DNA from 2 places in the Granulicatella elegans genome. Region 2 is predicted to be linked to the other one. Evidence: a T-box and tRNA genes for the amino acid it is inferred to sense, from the RefSeq annotation. Region 2 holds a T-box; the other holds one or more tRNA genes.

Region 1 (3,408 bases), 570 kb from region 2:
CGAAAGATGACGTATAGGGGCTGACGCCTGCCCGGTGCTGGAAGGTTAAGAGGAGAGGTTAGTCCATTAGGGCGAAGCTTTGAATTGAAGCCCCAGTAAACGGCGGCCGTAACTATAACGGTCCTAAGGTAGCGAAATTCCTTGTCGGGTAAGTTCCGACCCGCACGAAAGGCGTAACGATCTGGGCACTGTCTCAACGAGAGACTCGGTGAAATTATAGTACCTGTGAAGATGCAGGTTACCCGCGACAGGACGGAAAGACCCCATGGAGCTTTACTGTAGTTTGATATTGAGTGTTTGTGTGACATGTACAGGATAGGTAGGAGCCGAAGAGATGGGAACGCCAGTTTCCAAGGAGGCAATGGTGGGATACTACCCTTGTTACATGAACCCTCTAACCCGCACCTAGAAGCAAGGTGGGAGACAGTGTCAGACGGGCAGTTTGACTGGGGCGGTCGCCTCCTAAAGTGTAACGGAGGCGCCCAAAGGTTCCCTCAGAATGGTTGGAAATCATTCGAAGAGTGTAAAGGCAGAAGGGAGCTTGACTGCGAGACCAACAAGTCGAGCAGGGACGAAAGTCGGGCTTAGTGATCCGGTGGTACCGAATGGAAGGGCCATCGCTCAACGGATAAAAGCTACCCTGGGGATAACAGGCTTATCTCCCCCAAGAGTTCACATCGACGGGGAGGTTTGGCACCTCGATGTCGGCTCATCGCATCCTGGGGCTGAAGTCGGTCCCAAGGGTTGGGCTGTTCGCCCATTAAAGCGGTACGCGAGCTGGGTTCAGAACGTCGTGAGACAGTTCGGTCCCTATCCGTCGCGGGCGTTGGAAATTTGAGAGGAGCTGTCCTTAGTACGAGAGGACCGGGATGGACACACCGCTGGTGTACCAGTTGTTCTGCCAAGAGCATCGCTGGGTAGCTATGTGTGGACGGGATAAACGCTGAAAGCATCTAAGCGTGAAGCCCCCCTCGAGATGAGATTTCCCATCATTTTAAGTGAGTAAGACCCCTGAGAGACGAACAGGTAGATAGGCTAGGAGTGGAAGTGCCGTGAGGCATGGAGCGGACTAGTACTAATCGGTCGAGGACTTAACCAAGGTTGAAGGTAAATGAGGAAGGAATTGGATATAGATTCAGTTTTGAGAGAGCGAGAGCTTTTTCAAGAGAGAAGTGTGGTGACGATGGCAAGAAGGATACACCTGTTCCCATCTCGAACACAGAAGTTAAGCTTCTTAGCGCCGATAGTAGTTGGGGGTTTCCCCCTGTGAGGGTAGGACGTTGCCACGCTTTTCAAATATTATGGAGGTTTAGCTCAGCTGGGAGAGCACCTGCCTTACAAGCAGGGGGTCAGCGGTTCGATCCCGTTAACCTCCATGAATCATGAGTGATTAGCTCAGTTGGTAGAGCATCTGACTTTTAATCAGAGGGTCACAGGTTCGAGCCCTGTATCACTCATTCTCAAGCGAGAAATCGCGGGTGTGGCGGAATTGGCAGACGCACTAGATTTAGGATCTAGCGCCGAGAGGCGTGGGGGTTCGAGTCCCTTCACCCGCACTATTAAGTTTCGGCCGGCTTAGCTCAGTTGGTAGAGCATCTGATTTGTAATCAGAGGGTCGAGGGTTCAAGTCCTTTAGCCGGCATTTAAATGAATAAATTTGCGGAAGTAGTTCAGTGGTAGAACACCACCTTGCCAAGGTGGGGGTCGCGGGTTCGAACCCCGTCTTCCGCTTTGCCAATGATAAACCATGGCCCATGCCGGGGTGGCGGAATTGGCAGACGCACAGGACTTAAAATCCTGCGGTCAGTGATGACCGTGCCGGTTCGATCCCGGCCCTCGGCATTTTCAATATAATTGAATAAAATTTGCACCCATAGCTCAATTGGATAGAGTACTTGACTACGAATCAAGCGGTTACAGGTTCGACTCCTGTTGGGTGCATTTTTTCTATATATAAGTAAATAAGTAGCACCCATAGCTCAATTGGATAGAGTACTTGACTACGAATCAAGCGGTTACAGGTTCGACTCCTGTTGGGTGCATTATCGGGAATTAGCTCAGCTTGGTAGAGCACTTGGTTTGGGACCAAGGGGTCGTAGGTTCGAATCCTGTATTCCCGATTAGATGACAAGTAAGTACTAGCTTACTTGTCTTTTTTTGTTTATAATATAATTATTAACAAATTGGAGGAATTTTATATGGTATTAGGTAGTATCGAAGCTGGTGGTACAAAGTTTGTTTGTGCCATTGGAAATCATGATATGGAAGTTTTAGAAAGAATTTCAATTCCAACGACAACTCCAGAGGAAACTTTACCGAAAGTTTTTGAATTTTTTAAAAAGTATGAACAAGAATTAGAAGCGGTGGGTGTGGGTGCTTTTGGTCCTATTGATAGTAATAAAAAATCTGCAACATTTGGATACATTACTTCTACTCCAAAATTAGCATGGCAAAATTTTGATTTCATTGGTGAATTGAAACGTCATTTAAATGTACCAATGAATTGGACAACTGATGTAAATGCAGCAGCTTATGGCGAATACTATTTTGGTCATGGAAAAGATTTAGAAAGTTTAGTGTATTATACATTTGGAACCGGTGTTGGTGGTGGAGCTATCCAACGTGGTAAGTTTGTAGGTGGGATGAACTTCCCTGAAATGGGTCATATGATTGTCAAACGTCATCCTGAAGATAATGCAAAATGTGTATGTCCTTTCCACTCTGACTGTTTAGAAGGTTTAGCAGCTGGACCAGCCTTACAAGAGAAAGCGGGACGTCCTGCATTTGAATTAGAGCCAACTGATCCAATTTGGGATATTGAAGCTTATTATGCTGCACAATGTATTTATAATACAACATTAATTTTAGCACCTGAAGTGATTGTTTTAGGTGGTGGAGTGATGCAACAGTCTCATTTATTAAAGAAAGTTAAGCAAGAATTTGAGAAATTAATGAATGGTTATGTTGGTTATCCTTCTGTTGATGAGTATATACAAACTCCAGCTTTAGGGAATAATGCAGCAACAATTGGATGCTTAGCAATGGCGAAGACTCTTTCTGAACGTTAATAATAACTGACTTCTTATACCGTAGTAATGGACGCCAGCAAACCTTTGGTTTCATTACTTTGCATCTTAATTTTTATATCTATTTGTCTGAACTCTATCCATTGTATAGGGTTCTTTTTTTATTTTTCTGAGATTTGTTTGTTGACTATTACTAAACTTAGAGTATAATAAGTCATAGTGTTATTAAACTTTTAGTTTAAAAATGGAGGGATAATATGGAAATAGGGAGTCAATTAAAAGCACTTCGTGTTCAAAAAGGACTGACCCAAGAAGAATTAGCCGAGAGGACGGATTTATCAAAAGGATATATATCCCAATTAGAAAATGATCTAAGTTCACC
Region 2 (3,408 bases):
ACTGTTTGATGATAAATTTTATCTAATGAACCATCATTGAAAGTTGTAATACGATCGCGTAATTTACCTTCTTCGTCCACTAATAATCTCCAAACACGTTCTAAGAATTTACGGCTTCCTTCAAGACCTTTTTCACTCCAAGCAATTGAAGCATCCAATGGTCCCATAAACATTTCATATAGACGTAATGTATCTGCCCCATATTGACGAACAACATCATCTGGATTCACAACATTTCCTTTTGATTTAGACATTTTTTCATTGCCTTCACCAAGAATCATCCCTTGGTTAAATAATTTTTGGAATGGTTCTTTATTAGGAACAACTCCTAAGTCGTATAATACTTTATACCAGAAACGAGCATATAATAAGTGTAATACCGCATGTTCTGCTCCACCAATATATAAGTCAACTGGTAACCATTGTTTTAATTTCTCAGGATCTGCAATTTGTTCTTGATTATGAGGATCAATATAACGAACAAAATACCATGAACTTCCTGCCCATTGTGGCATTGTATTAGTTTCACGACGTCCTTTTAATCCTGTTTTCTCATCCGTTACATATAACCATTCTTCAATAGCTGCTAGTGGTGATTCACCTGTACCACTTGGTTTAATTTTATCTGTTTTTGGTAAGACTAATGGTAACTCTTCTTCAGGAACAGTTGTCATTGTACCATCTTCCCAATGAATTACAGGAATTGGTTCACCCCAATAACGTTGACGAGAGAATAACCAGTCACGTAGACGATAACTTACTTTTGCTTCTCCAACGCCTTGTTCTTTCAACCATTCATTCATTTTTTCAATTGCATCTGCTTTATTTAAGCCATCTAAAAATTCAGAATGAATATGCACGCCATCTCCAGTATAAGCTTCTTGAGAAACATCTCCACCTTCAATAACTGGAATAATGTTTAGTCCAAATACTTTTGCAAATTCATAGTCACGTTCGTCATGTGCAGGTACCGCCATAATCGCTCCTGTTCCATAACTAACTAATACATAGTCTGCAATCCAAATTGGAATTTCTTTTCCGTTAACAGGGTTAATGGCATAAGCTCCTGTAAATACTCCTGTTTTTTCTTTTGCTAATTCAGTACGTTCTAAATCTGATTTAGTAGCTACAGTAGCAATGTAAGCATCAACTGCCTCTTTTTGTTCTGAAGTTACAATTTTTTGAACTAATTCATGTTCTGGCGATAATACAGTATAAGTTGCTCCAAATAATGTATCAGGACGAGTTGTAAATACTTCAAAACTTTCATCTGAATCTTTTACTTTAAACGTTACTTGTGCTCCTTTAGAACGACCAATCCAGTTTCTTTGCATATCTTTAATGCTTTCTGGCCAATCTAAATCATCCAAATCTTCTAATAAACGATCCGCATAAGCAGTAATTTTTAACATCCATTGTTTCATTGGTTTACGGTACACTGGATGTCCACCACGTTCTGATTTACCATCAATAACTTCTTCATTGGCTAATACTGTTCCTAATGCAGGGCACCAGTTAACCGGTACTTCTGCTTCATACGCTAAACCTTTTTCTACTAATTTTGTAAAAATCCATTGAGTCCATTTATAGTAATTTGGATCTGTTGTATTAATTTCTCGATCCCAGTCATAACTAAATCCTAGTTCTTGAATTTGACGTTTGAAAGTTGCAATATTTTTCAATGTAAATTCAGCAGGATCGTTTCCTGTATCTAACGCATATTGTTCTGCTGGCAACCCAAATGCATCCCATCCCATTGGGTGTAATACATTATACCCTTGGGCACGTTTCATACGTGAAACAACGTCTGTTGCTGTATATCCTTCTGGATGCCCTACGTGCAAGCCTTGTCCTGATGGATATGGGAACATATCTAATGCATAGAAATTTTTCTTCCCTTTATCTTCCGTAGTTTTAAATGTATGATTATCTAACCAAAACTTTTGCCATTTTGGTTCGATTTCATGATGATTAAATGACATAATTTTCCCCTCTTTTCCGGAAATACCTAAAAAACGCCCTAATGTCTCTAAAGACAATAGGACGTTTCCACGTGGTACCACCTAATTATTATACTCAACTTACTCTTAACGCGAGTGAAACGGAATTTCTTACTAAAATTCAGAAATTCAGCTAAAAGGCGAGTTCAAAATTTTTCATGATACATTTTCACCAACCATGCACTCTCTACTACAATCCAAATTTCTACTATTCCTCTGTCTGCTAATATTTATTAGCATTATATCAATTTATTTTGAAACAATCAAGACTTGTCCTGGTTGAATAATGTTAGAAGTTAATTGATTTAAAGATTTTAATTCATCTAAAGTTAATCCGTGATTTTTCGCAATTCGCCATAGACCATCACCTGGTTGAACAGTATAAGTAGTTACAGAACCTGAACTTGCTTCTTCTGACACTTCTGCAGTTGTTTCTGCTTCTTCAGATGAACTACTTGATCCATTAGAAACAATTAAACCTTGACCAGGGTGAATGATACTATCGACACTTAAGTGATTCCATTCTAATAAGGTTGATAAAGAAATTCCGTGATTATACGCTATACGGTATAACGAATCTCCACTATGAACATAATACATTTTTGCATTTGTTGAAGAAGTCGTTTCTTCAGATGTAGCAACTTCACTATTCGCTGATAATGTTAGAACTTGTCCTGGATAAATGGTTGAGTTTAAACTTAATCCATTTAAACTTAATAAATCCCCAATTGACGTTCCTGTTTTACGAGCAATCGCATATAAACCATCGCCACTAACAACTGTGTACGTTCCTCCTGTTGATTCTTGTTCTGAACTTGCTGCACTTTCTTCACTCGTTGTTTCTTTTGTTGAACTTGAACTTTCTTCCTCATTTGAAGTACTTGATTCATATGCAGATGTTTCACTGCTTACTGATAATTTTAAGACTTGTCCTGGATAAATGGTTGAGTTTAAACTTAATCCGTTTAAACTTAATAAATCATCAATTGACGTTCCTGTTTTTCGAGCAATCGCATATAAACCATCGCCACTAACAACTGTGTACGTTCCTCCTGTTGATTCTTGTTCTGAACTTGCTGCACTTTCTTCACTCGTTGTTTCTTTTGTTGAACTTTCTTCCTCATTTGAAGTACTTGATTCATGTGCAGATGTTTCACTGCTTACTGATAATTTTAAGACTTGTCCTGGATAAATGGTTGAATTTAAACTTAATCCATTTAAGCTCAATAAATCATCAATTGACGTTCCTGTTTTTCGAGCAATCGCATATAAACCATCTCCACTGACAACTGTATACGTTCCACCTTCTGAAGCTTGTTTAGTATTTGTTGAAGTTTCTTCGTTTGTAGTTTCTTCAGCAGCCTTTTCTTCTTTAGAAGCACTTTCTTCTTGTTTTGTTTCAGTTGTT

What was found. A T-box is a leader RNA that pairs with one kind of tRNA and senses whether it is charged. The one in region 2 lies ahead of leuS (leucine--tRNA ligase), so its partner is inferred to be a tRNA-Leu.
Region 1: it has a tRNA-Leu gene. The T-box ahead of leuS (leucine--tRNA ligase) is inferred to sense a tRNA for this amino acid. The anticodon was not compared.

What each region holds. Positions count from the first base shown of each region.
Region 1 is NZ_CP085953.1:101,041-104,448, reverse strand. Features, by position in the region: rRNA gene LK443_RS00540 (23S ribosomal RNA) at 1-1,099, shown strand, start outside; rRNA gene rrf (5S ribosomal RNA) at 1,174-1,289, shown strand; tRNA gene LK443_RS00530 (tRNA-Val) at 1,304-1,376, shown strand; tRNA gene LK443_RS00525 (tRNA-Lys) at 1,385-1,457, shown strand; tRNA gene LK443_RS00520 (tRNA-Leu) at 1,475-1,556, shown strand; tRNA gene LK443_RS00515 (tRNA-Thr) at 1,570-1,642, shown strand; tRNA gene LK443_RS00510 (tRNA-Gly) at 1,660-1,731, shown strand; tRNA gene LK443_RS00505 (tRNA-Leu) at 1,757-1,842, shown strand; tRNA gene LK443_RS00500 (tRNA-Arg) at 1,868-1,941, shown strand; tRNA gene LK443_RS00495 (tRNA-Arg) at 1,969-2,042, shown strand; tRNA gene LK443_RS00490 (tRNA-Pro) at 2,047-2,120, shown strand; gene LK443_RS00485 (ROK family protein) at 2,199-3,068, shown strand; gene LK443_RS00480 (helix-turn-helix domain-containing protein) at 3,284-3,408, shown strand, end outside.
Region 2 is NZ_CP085953.1:1,420,159-1,423,566, reverse strand. Features, by position in the region: gene leuS (leucine--tRNA ligase) at 1-1,982, opposite strand, end outside; T-box leader at 2,037-2,230, opposite strand; gene LK443_RS07090 (LysM peptidoglycan-binding domain-containing protein) at 2,250-3,408, opposite strand, start outside.